Regions from separate parts of the Brevibacillus sp. HB2.2 genome, predicted to be linked through region 3. Evidence: predicted binding sites of a transcription regulator. Region 3 holds the regulator's gene; each other region holds the start of a gene.
What was found. The regulator LexA, encoded in region 3, represses DNA repair genes until DNA is damaged. The targets are predictions, from matches to a motif close to CGAACATATGTTCG.

Region 1 (3,279 bases), on a different contig from region 3:
AAAACAAGATGTATGCACCTGGACCGATCAACGCCACACCAATAACAACTGCGATTAATGCCAGGTTGTATTCGAATCCGTTTTGTGTGACCCAATATCCATTTTGACCGTGTACCTTCAAGATGGCAACCAGCATTGTGAAAGCAAGCAAAATAGCACTTGGCCAGATACCTACGCCTGCCGCAAACATCAGACCACCAACGAGTTCAGACAATCCAGCGACAAAGGCCATCGCTACTCCAGGTTTCACTCCGATGGACTCCAGCCAGCCGCCTGTTCCTTTCAAACCATGACCACCAAACCAACCAAACAATTTCTGCGTACCATGACCTGCAAACGTCAAACCAATGACCAAACGAATTAACAACAATCCAGTATCCAACACTTTTCATCTCTCCTTAATTACTTTTAATTAGTATATCTTTATTTTGAGATATTTGTCCAAAAAGGCTGGCGGGCCTTAGAAGGATTCCGCCAGTTTTACTGCTTTTTCTACACCAGCTGCAACGAGCTCAGCTGCTTTGTCTTGGAATTGGTTGTGACCTTCTACGATTACTTCGGTTACATTGCTAACGCCCCAGAAGCCGAGGATCGTGCGAACGTATTTGTTTGCCATTTCCATCTGAGCCATAGGCCCTTCGGAATAAACGCCACCGCGTGCACTCAACAGAGCTACTTTTTTGTCGCCCATCAGACCAACTGGACCTTCAGCTGTGTACTTGAATGTTTTGCCTGCTTGGGAGAGGTAATCCATGTATGAGTGCAGAACAGCAGGAACAGTGAAGTTCCACATTGGGAAAGCAAATACGATTTTGTCTGCTGCTGTAAATTGGTTCAGGTATTTGTTAACCAAGTCAGCACGTTTTTGCTCATCAGCAGACAGCTCGATGCCGTTTCCTGCTTTCCACATAGCAGTCAGCATGTCGTTACCGTAATAAGGGAGGTTTTCTGCAAACAGATCCAACTCAACGATTTCGTCATTTGGATGTGTTTCTTTGTATGCTTTCGTGAAAGCTTCGTACAGCTTTACACTTGTAGCCTGCTCAACTGGGCGATCGTTTGCTTTAATAAAAAGTACTTTACTCATGGAAATTTCATTCCCCTTCCGTTTAGTAAGCCACTAACTTTTAATGTGTATATCTTGATTTTAAGATTATTACGTATTGGATCTTTTGTCAACACTTTTTTGAAAGATAGTGTTGGAGAGCGGGGACGGGGACTGCTCGTCTAATAAGTAGCTTGAGCAGTACGTCCCAATTTTTTAAGCAGTTCGATTGCTTGACGCTGTTCTTCTGGTGTGAGACCTTCCATCGCTTTCTCAATTGCGAGTTGATGAGGCGGGAAGATTTCAGACAAAAATTGATGCCCTTTTTCAGTGAGTTCTGCAAAAATGACGCGTCTGTCTGCTGAACAGGGCTTGCGAATGAGCAGTTGCTTCTTTTCGAGTTTGTCCACAACGTATGTGATGTTTCCGCTGGAGATCAATATTTTTTCGCCAATTTGCTGCAATGGTTGAGGACCTTTATGAAATAATACCTCTAGTACGCCGAATTCAGTTGGATTTAGTCCATGCTCGCGAATGTGACGATTGGAGTGAGCGGTAACCCAGTTGTATGACCTTGATAAAACGACAAAAAGATCGAGGGGATCATTTCGCAGTGGTTTGTCAGACATATGGACCCTCCTTTACATCTACATCGAAATTTCGATATCTTTAATTTAAGATAATCCTACATGATCGCATTCCTATTTGTCAAATTTAGAAAAAATAAAATGAAAAACACACTTGTGAAAACAGTTGTCCGCATGATAAACTTTTGTTTGTAAACAAGCTGTGAAAGCGTAACAGAAGAAAGGAGGATGACCGTGGAAAAAGACATGCAGATCCTTCATCATATCCGGCAAAATCCTTTTATCACGCAACAGGAGCTGGCTGATCTGATTGGCATCTCACGTTCAGCGGTAGCTGGCTACATCGCACAGTTGACCAAACGCGGGGAAATCAAAGGACGGGCTTATGTACTTCGTGATGAAGGAATGATTGCTTGTATCGGTGGGGCCAACCTGGACCGCAAAGCACGCGGCAAGCAACAGGTGCGTCTACACTCATCCAATCCCGTAACGATTATGGAATCGTGTGGAGGGGTGGCACGGAATATCGCGGAGAACCTCGGTCGTCTTGGCTGCAATACGTCCCTCATCACCAGCGTTGGCGAGGACAAAGAAGGCGAGTGGCTCTTGCAGGAGACGAAAAAGCACGGGGTGCACATCAGCCAAGTGTGGAGACTGCCTACACAGCGTACGGGAACGTATACGGCGCTTCTCGATATTGACGGCGAGATGGTTGTTTCTTTGGCGAACATGGATATTTACGATGCTCTCACACCGGAGATGTTCGCAGAAAAATGGTCGCACATTGCAGCAGCCCACGTGGTTTTCATCGATACAAACATTCCGGCGGACTGCTTGGCCTACATCATCGAACGTTGCCGGGAGGAAAACATCCTGCTCTTCGTTGACCCGGTCTCTTCCATTAAAGCAAAGAAGCTCCCACAGCAATTGGACGGAGTAGAAGCGATTTTGCCGAATCGCGAGGAAGCCGAGCTGATGGCTGGCATGAAGATCACGACGATCGAAGAATGCGCCGAGGCTTGCCGCAAGATCAGGGAACGAGGCGTCAAGCACGTCATCGTGACCTTGGGAGAAGAAGGCATTTACTATCAATCCGAGGACGTTGAGGAGCATATGCTTCCATATCCAACAGAAGTAGTAGATGTTACAGGTGCGGGAGATGCGTTCGCGTCGGGACTCTTGTATGGCATTGTAAACGGAGAGTCTTTCCAGAGGGCGTGTCGCCTTGGATTGGCAGCATCCGCTCTGACATTGCAAACAGAGCAGTCCGTATCTCCTCTATTAAAAGCAGAACAATTGGAACTGGCCGTAGAACAATTCGAAAAGGAGCGATAAGAGATGAAACAATATTTGACTTTTACAGAGGAAGTACGCCACGCACTGGAGAACAACCTGCCGGTAGTTGCGCTGGAGACAACGATCATTTCGCACGGTATGCCGTATCCGCAAAACATCGAAATGGCAAAAGAAGTAGAGCAAATCATTCGCGACAATGGTGCTGTACCAGCTACGATCGGGATCATGGACGGCAAAATCAAAATCGGTTTGACTGACAGCGAGCTGGAAGAGTTTGCGACGAACAAAAATGTAGCAAAAGTAAGCCGTCGCGACTTCGCTTATATTTTAGCTAGCGGTAAAATCGGTGCG
Region 2 (3,279 bases), on a different contig from region 3:
AAGAAGAGGGCCAATTGGCTTGGAAGGCTTATCAGACTTATGCAAACGGCGAGGTTGTGGAATGGACAGGGGACAAGGATTCCAACACGCCAGCGTCTGTCACTACCATTAAGGCTGGTGTAGGCGAAGCAGGGCATGAGCATGGACAAGAACAAAAGCCGACAACCGCTCCTGCTGGGGAAGCGGCTGGTGCAGGCAGCAACAATACCTTGCCATTGGTACTTTCTGGTTTGGCGTTGCTGATCTCCATCGTTGGCCTGTTTAGAAAAAAAGCGTAAGTACTTCCTAATGAAGCTGTGCAGTGTGTCCAATCATACTGCACGGCTTTTTCCATTGTGTGGAAATTAAAAACATTCTATAATAGCTGTAATTACTTTCGGAGGTGTATATCACATGTTAAAAACACTATTCAGAGCAAGCAAGTACACGGAAGGAAAAATACGAACGGCAGCATGACGCGGACGCATTTTGCACAGTAGAGGATTGTAGAGGTACGATCAGTATGTGAAAAACGGAACGCGTCATCTGCCTAAAAAAAGGTGGATACTGCTTCCATGTTCATGAATGCGACAAAAGTATATATGACCAAAAGTTTTTTGACTTCTCTGGCCAATACGACCATGTTCACAACCTATGCGCTTTACTACATTGTGACACTGGGCTTTAACCCGTTTGAATTGCTAGTGATCGGGACGGTATTGGAGTTATCCGTGTTGGTACTTGAAGGGATAACAGGAGTAGTGGCGGATACGTACAGTCGCCGTCGCTCCGTCATTCTCGGGATGTTTTTTCTAGGAATCGGATTTGCGATGCAGGGGATCGTTCCCGCACTTGATACTTGGATACCGATGATTTCTGTCTTCGGCTTGGTGCTGTTTTCGCAAGTCGTCAGTGGTCTTGGGTATACGTTTATCAGTGGAGCGGATACTGCATGGATTGTAGATGAGGTCGGGGAAGAGAAGATCGGTACGATTTTCATGAGGGCCAAGCGCTACTCCTTGTTTGGGAATCTGCTCGGGATTGCACTTAGTGTGGCATTGGCAACACTCGCTCCCAATTTGCCTTACCTCATAGGTGGCCTCATCTATCTGGGGCTTGGCGTCTTTCTGATTCTGTTCATGAAGGAGACCGGATTTATTCCTCGTGAACGTGAGCAAGGTGCTTCCCACGTGAAGGAAATGATTCAGACGTGGACTTCGGGTGCCAAAGTGATTCGCAGTCAGCCGATTCTCATGCTGATCTTGTTCGTGACGCTATTTACGGGTGCAGCCTCAGAAGGGTATGACCGTTTGTGGGAAGCGCATTTGATCGCAGAAATTGGTTTTCCAGAGCTCGCTGCTATTTCGATGCCCATGTGGTTCGGGATCATTGCCGCACTCGCAAGCTTGCTCGGCCTCATCGTCGTAGGCGTTGTGGAAAAAAGGCTGGATGTGAACAATGAGCGGGTTGTCCTTGTGGGCATGTTCACGTTGACGGGGCTTAAAATTGCAGCAATGATAACTTTTGCCTTTTCTCCTAGCTTTAGCTGGGCATTAGTTGCATTGCTGTTGATCGGTGTGATCCAGTCATTGAGCAGTCCGCTGTATGATACGTGGCTGAATGTAAACATTGAAAGCAATGTGCGAGCGACGGTTTTGTCGATGATGGGCCAGTCCAATGCTTTGGGACAAACGGCAGGTGGTCCTGCTGTCGGATGGATTGGGACGCGTTTTTCGATTCGCGCTTCGCTCGTTGCAGCGGCTATCTTGTTAGCACCGATTCTGATTGTGTTCGGACGTGCGCTTAGAAGGCGCTGATTCACATACACAGTGTAACAAGCAAAAGGCATGTGTCCATTTTTTAGGGCGCATGCTTTTTTGTTGAGGCAATCGTTGGTTTTTGTAATCAAAACTTGCGAACAAACGTTCTCTTTTGATATGATGATTTCAACAACAAGAAGACACATTTTGTGGTGGTGAGAACCTGATGATTCAGGAGTTGAGAAGGTACGCAGCGAGGCAGCAAGCAGTAGAGATCATCTATTTGAAGAAGGATGGGGAGGCTAGCAGGCGTACGATTCGTGTGGTTCATATCGATGGGAACAAAGGGAGCTTGAAAGCATACTGTTATAGGAGGAAGGCGTATCGTGTATTTGTGTTGGAAAACATTTTGGCGATCGCACCTGTGGCAGGGTATTTTGCCGGATGAAAAGGAATCATCCTCCACGCCCCCAGCCTATTCCAGCCATACTATGTTATACTAAATAGGTAAACAACTTCAAAAAAGAGGAAGGGCGGGGACAACAATGGAGTTCTTCATTGTCATTGTCATCATGTTCTTGATCGTAGTGTTTGTCTTAGCGTCCAAAGCTGCAAAAGGCGGAAGTGGGCGCTCTCATTCCTCTTCAGACAGCGGGGGCGGAGCCTTCTATGTAGACAGCTCTCACAATCACCATCATCGAAGTCATGATTCAAATGATCGTTGGGATAGCTATGACAGCGGAAGCGATAGCGGTGGTGGCGGAGATAGCGGAGGCGGCGGCGGGGGAGATTGACGCTGTTGCATTTTGTTTCATTATGGTACAATAATTGGGAAATATGATTCCAAACCTGAATGGTAGGTTTGCTAAAGGAGAGATGTTTTATGGTAGTCATCAAATTTGTTCAGAGTGTCGTAGTCGGGGTCACGGGAATCCTCCTTTCAAGCGAACAGTAATATCGTTCACCAAATGAGGATTCGACTGTGACTGGTTCTGGCTGATAGCCATATATCTAACCAATTGCAGGGGGAATCCGCAGTGAATCAAACAACCAATCAACAAGTATTGCAATCTATGGGCTGGAATGAGTATTTTGCTAATCATTTTACCCCTTATGCTGAGCAAGGCTTCAGTGTGGGACGTATCACACTTGAACATAAACGTATTTATCGTCTGTGGAGTGAGCATGGCGAGCTCCTAGGCGAGGTAACAGGTAAGCTTCGTTATGAGGCAACCGGACGAGAAGATTTTCCGGCTGTCGGGGACTGGGTAGTGATCAGTGCCCGCCCAGAGGAAAAGAAAGCCTCGATCCACGGACTTCTTCCACGTAAGAGCAAGTTTTCCCGCAAGGTAGCTGGGGATACAGTGGAAGAGCAGATTGTGGCTGCGAACGTCGATACGGTTTTCCTTGTGAATTCCTTAAACAATGATTTAAATCTGCGCAGGATTGAACGCTATCTCATTCTTGCGTGGGAAAGTGGAGCCAATCCGGTGATTGTGCTATCCAAAGCAGATTTGTGTGACGATCTGGATGCATGTAT
Region 3 (3,279 bases):
ACTTGACTCGAATCTCTTAAATGAGAAGTCGACGTTTGTTTCTACCCGATTCTCTCCAGTGAGGAGCGGTAGCTCTATCAGCCAATCCATATAGTATGTCCTCCTTAATGATCGGTTGCAACGCCAGTCACTGTTTACCCCTTATGATCCCAGCAAGTTGATAGATTTGCTGGCAGATTAATCCTTTCGTAGGGGCTGAACTCTTTGGCGTAATTCCTGTTCGGTCAACGACTCCAATTGCAACAAGGCCTCATACGGATCATCACCCGGAATATGAAAGTATCGAGCAAATGCAGGTTCTGTTTTGAGGCCGTCTTGCTTCAGAGCCCTGATATGTATACACGCATCCAAGCCCCCTATATGTAACAATCGTGCTTCGATGTCCATATGACGATAGGCGTTTTGCTTTTCCACAGCAACCGGTTGAGCAAACAATTCAAACCAAAAGCCAGCTGTGAAAAATGAAATAACGCACGTGGGAATCCCTTTTAGATCGAGTTTTGTCACTTCAAATCTGGTTGAGCAGCCAAACGCTTTACGAACAACCTGCTTAAACTGATCCAGATCATGACTCTCGCAAATAATATCCAGATCGCTTTGCTCAACATCAATGTCCAATGGGATGGTTCCGGCAAGCACTGGACGGTAATCGGCTAGTACTTCCATGATATGCGTCTGTTGAATCGCTTCCCACGCCGCTTTTTGGCGCATCGTTCCTCTGCTCAAGTAAGAGAGATCATGCCAATTTTTCATGAAACTACCCCCGTGTCTACTTTCTTTTAAAATAGTGTAGACAAAAGTGAATAAGCGCGCAACGAAATTGGTAATCACTCGTATACCTAAATGAAGGGAGTGTAGTGGATGGAAATATTTTTGTGGGTCGTGGTTGTGTTATTGTTCCTGCTAAGCATCGCAGGAATTTTCTTACCCGTTTTACCTGATACGATCTTGTTGTGGGGGGGCTTTTTGCTCTATCACTTTTTCATTGCAGATCCGGGAGCGGGATTGCCGGCATCCTTTTGGTGGGGAATGGTCGTTCTAAGCATTCTGCTTTACGGTGCTGACTTGCTGACGAACATGTACTTTGTGAAAAAGTACGGGGGGTCCAAGTGGTCGTCTATAGCTGCTGCCGCCGGAATTATCCTCGGGATATTCGTCTTCCCACCGTTTGGTATGCTGATCTTGCCGTTCGTATTCGTCGTTCTCGTAGAGTTGATGGTACAGAAGCAGTCAATGGAGCGAGCAGTGAAAGCGGGGGTAGGCTCACTAATTGGATTTTTGGGCAGTGCGGTCGTAAAAGTCATCTTGCAAGTTACGATGATCATCTGGTTTTTTATCGCCAGATAACATATAGAAAACAAAAAGGACAGCCGAGGCTGTCCTTTTTTACGTGGAAACTAGTGAATGAGGCGATAGACACCAATGACTTTACCGAGAATGGTGACATGCTCCAGAATGATCGGTTCCATCGTGGCATTTTCCGGTTGGAGACGGAAGTGGTTCTTTTCTTTGAAAAATCTTTTGACGGTCGCTTCATCTTCTTCTGTCATGGCTACGACAATGTCACCATTGTTCGCGACGTGCTGTTGGCGAACAATGACGTAGTCTCCGTCGAGAATCCCGGCATCAATCATACTATTCCCGGAGACGCGCAGCATGTAGACCTTGTCGGAAGTCACGATATTGTCTGGAAGCGGGAAGTATTCTTCCACATCCTCAATGGCTGTAATGGGTTGTCCAGCGGTTACTTTTCCGATTACTGGCACACGGACGACAGAGTCTTCGAAATTGTCTTGAAAACGATCTTCATCTGAAAGCAATTCGATGGCGCGAGGTTTGGTAGGATCTCGACGAATGAGGCCTTTTTTCTCTAAGCGTGCCAAATGACCATGTACCGTTGAGCTGGAAGCGAGTCCAACAGCCTCTCCAATTTCACGTACAGAAGGCGGATATCCTTTATCACGAACTTCCTTTCGTATGAACTCGATGATGGCTTGTTGTCTACTCGATAATTTTGACATAGAAAGACACCCCTGATTTCTCGAACATATTTTCCTATATTATACCATGGGAGCTTGCGTTCGACAAACATAAGTTCGTTTCGCTGTTGACATGAACATATGTTCTCATTTATGATGAGCTTACAAGAGAACAGAACGTATGTTTGTAAGGAGGCCATTATCATGAATTCATCGACAGTACGTAATCGTTTCGAGAAAAAAGAAGAACGTCGTGTTCGTTTTGGTATCACGAGAGGTCAAGCACTCTTGTTTCTTATTACATTTACTCTCTTTTTTTACTTGTTAACCGAACTAGTGTTTGCTGCTTCGCCAATGGACGAGCCACAAGGCATAGAAGTAACCGTACAATCCGGAGATAGTCTATGGTCGTTAGCTGTTCGCTACTCAGATCAGCATACGGATGTTCGTGACTATATCATAGAAATCAAGGAAGCGAACGGCTTGGATAGCAACTGGATTTACCCGGGTCAGACTCTGATCATGCCTGATATGCCGTAAGTGTTCGGCTGTCTTGCGGGATTATTCGAATATGGTATAATGAAGCGGCACTACTACAGAGTGGGAGGAACCAGCAGTGGTATCTGACGCAGAAATTAAACGCATTAATGAATTGGTCAAAAAATCTCGCGAAGAAGGTTTAACCGAAGAGGAAAAGATCGAGCAAAAAGCATTGCGCCAAAAGTACATTGACGCCGTTAAGCTTTCACTGAGAGCAAATTTGGATTCCATCCGTTATGTGGAAGACCTTGAAGAAAATAAGCCAAAACAGTAAGATAACAATTACTGATACGACAGACATCCTCGCTTGACGCTAGGGTGTCTTTTTCTGTGACATACATAACGCTTTGATAGCCAGGGAGGGAAAGCGATGGCGTGGATAGCTGTGGCGGTTGGCGGAGCAGTTGGCTCTCTTATGCGCTACCTATTGTCTTTACTCGCAAATCAGCCGGAATGGCCGTGGGGAACCTGGATCGCCAATGTTTGTGGATCCTTGATCATTGGCATCTTGTTCGTGCTAGGGAAAGAACGGGGCATTTTATCTCCAACACTCTATCTCTTATTTGCAACGGGTGTCATGGGAGGATTTACGACTTTCTCTAGCTTCTCCTTGGAAGTGGTCACTTTTTGGGGAGAAGGACATCTGTTGCGGGGCACTTTATATGCTCTTCTCAGTTTGGGAGTCGGTCTACTTTCATGTGCGGTTGGAATATGGCTGGCCAGGCAATGGGCCTGATACGTTCAAAGACACGATACATGT

Region 1: a site for LexA is predicted at 1,811-1,824, ahead of HP401_RS30830 (carbohydrate kinase). Genes of this name have one in related genera too.
Region 2: a site for LexA is predicted at 1,895-1,908, ahead of HP401_RS25985 (WYL domain-containing protein). Genes of this name have one in related genera too.

What each region holds. Positions count from the first base shown of each region.
Region 1 covers NZ_JABSUV010000027.1:17,508-20,786, forward strand. Annotated here, with positions in the region: gene HP401_RS30815 (DoxX family protein) at 1-385, opposite strand, end outside; gene HP401_RS30820 (FMN-dependent NADH-azoreductase) at 461-1,087, opposite strand; gene HP401_RS30825 (MarR family winged helix-turn-helix transcriptional regulator) at 1,228-1,674, opposite strand; gene HP401_RS30830 (carbohydrate kinase) at 1,867-2,967, shown strand; gene HP401_RS30835 (pseudouridine-5'-phosphate glycosidase) at 2,971-3,279, shown strand, end outside.
Region 2 covers NZ_JABSUV010000050.1:3,131-6,409, reverse strand. Annotated here, with positions in the region: gene HP401_RS25995 (YcnI family copper-binding membrane protein) at 1-278, shown strand, start outside; gene HP401_RS25990 (MFS transporter) at 555-1,796, shown strand; gene HP401_RS25985 (WYL domain-containing protein) at 1,966-2,187, shown strand; gene HP401_RS25980 (hypothetical protein) at 2,285-2,533, shown strand; gene rsgA (ribosome small subunit-dependent GTPase A) at 2,777-3,279, shown strand, end outside.
Region 3 covers NZ_JABSUV010000014.1:118,456-121,734, reverse strand. Annotated here, with positions in the region: gene HP401_RS12665 (hypothetical protein) at 1-90, opposite strand, end outside; gene HP401_RS12660 (DUF4269 domain-containing protein) at 178-753, opposite strand; gene HP401_RS12655 (DUF456 domain-containing protein) at 862-1,347, shown strand; gene lexA (transcriptional repressor LexA) at 1,398-2,021, opposite strand; gene yneA (cell division suppressor protein YneA) at 2,184-2,519, shown strand; gene HP401_RS12640 (DUF896 domain-containing protein) at 2,596-2,793, shown strand; gene crcB (fluoride efflux transporter CrcB) at 2,890-3,255, shown strand.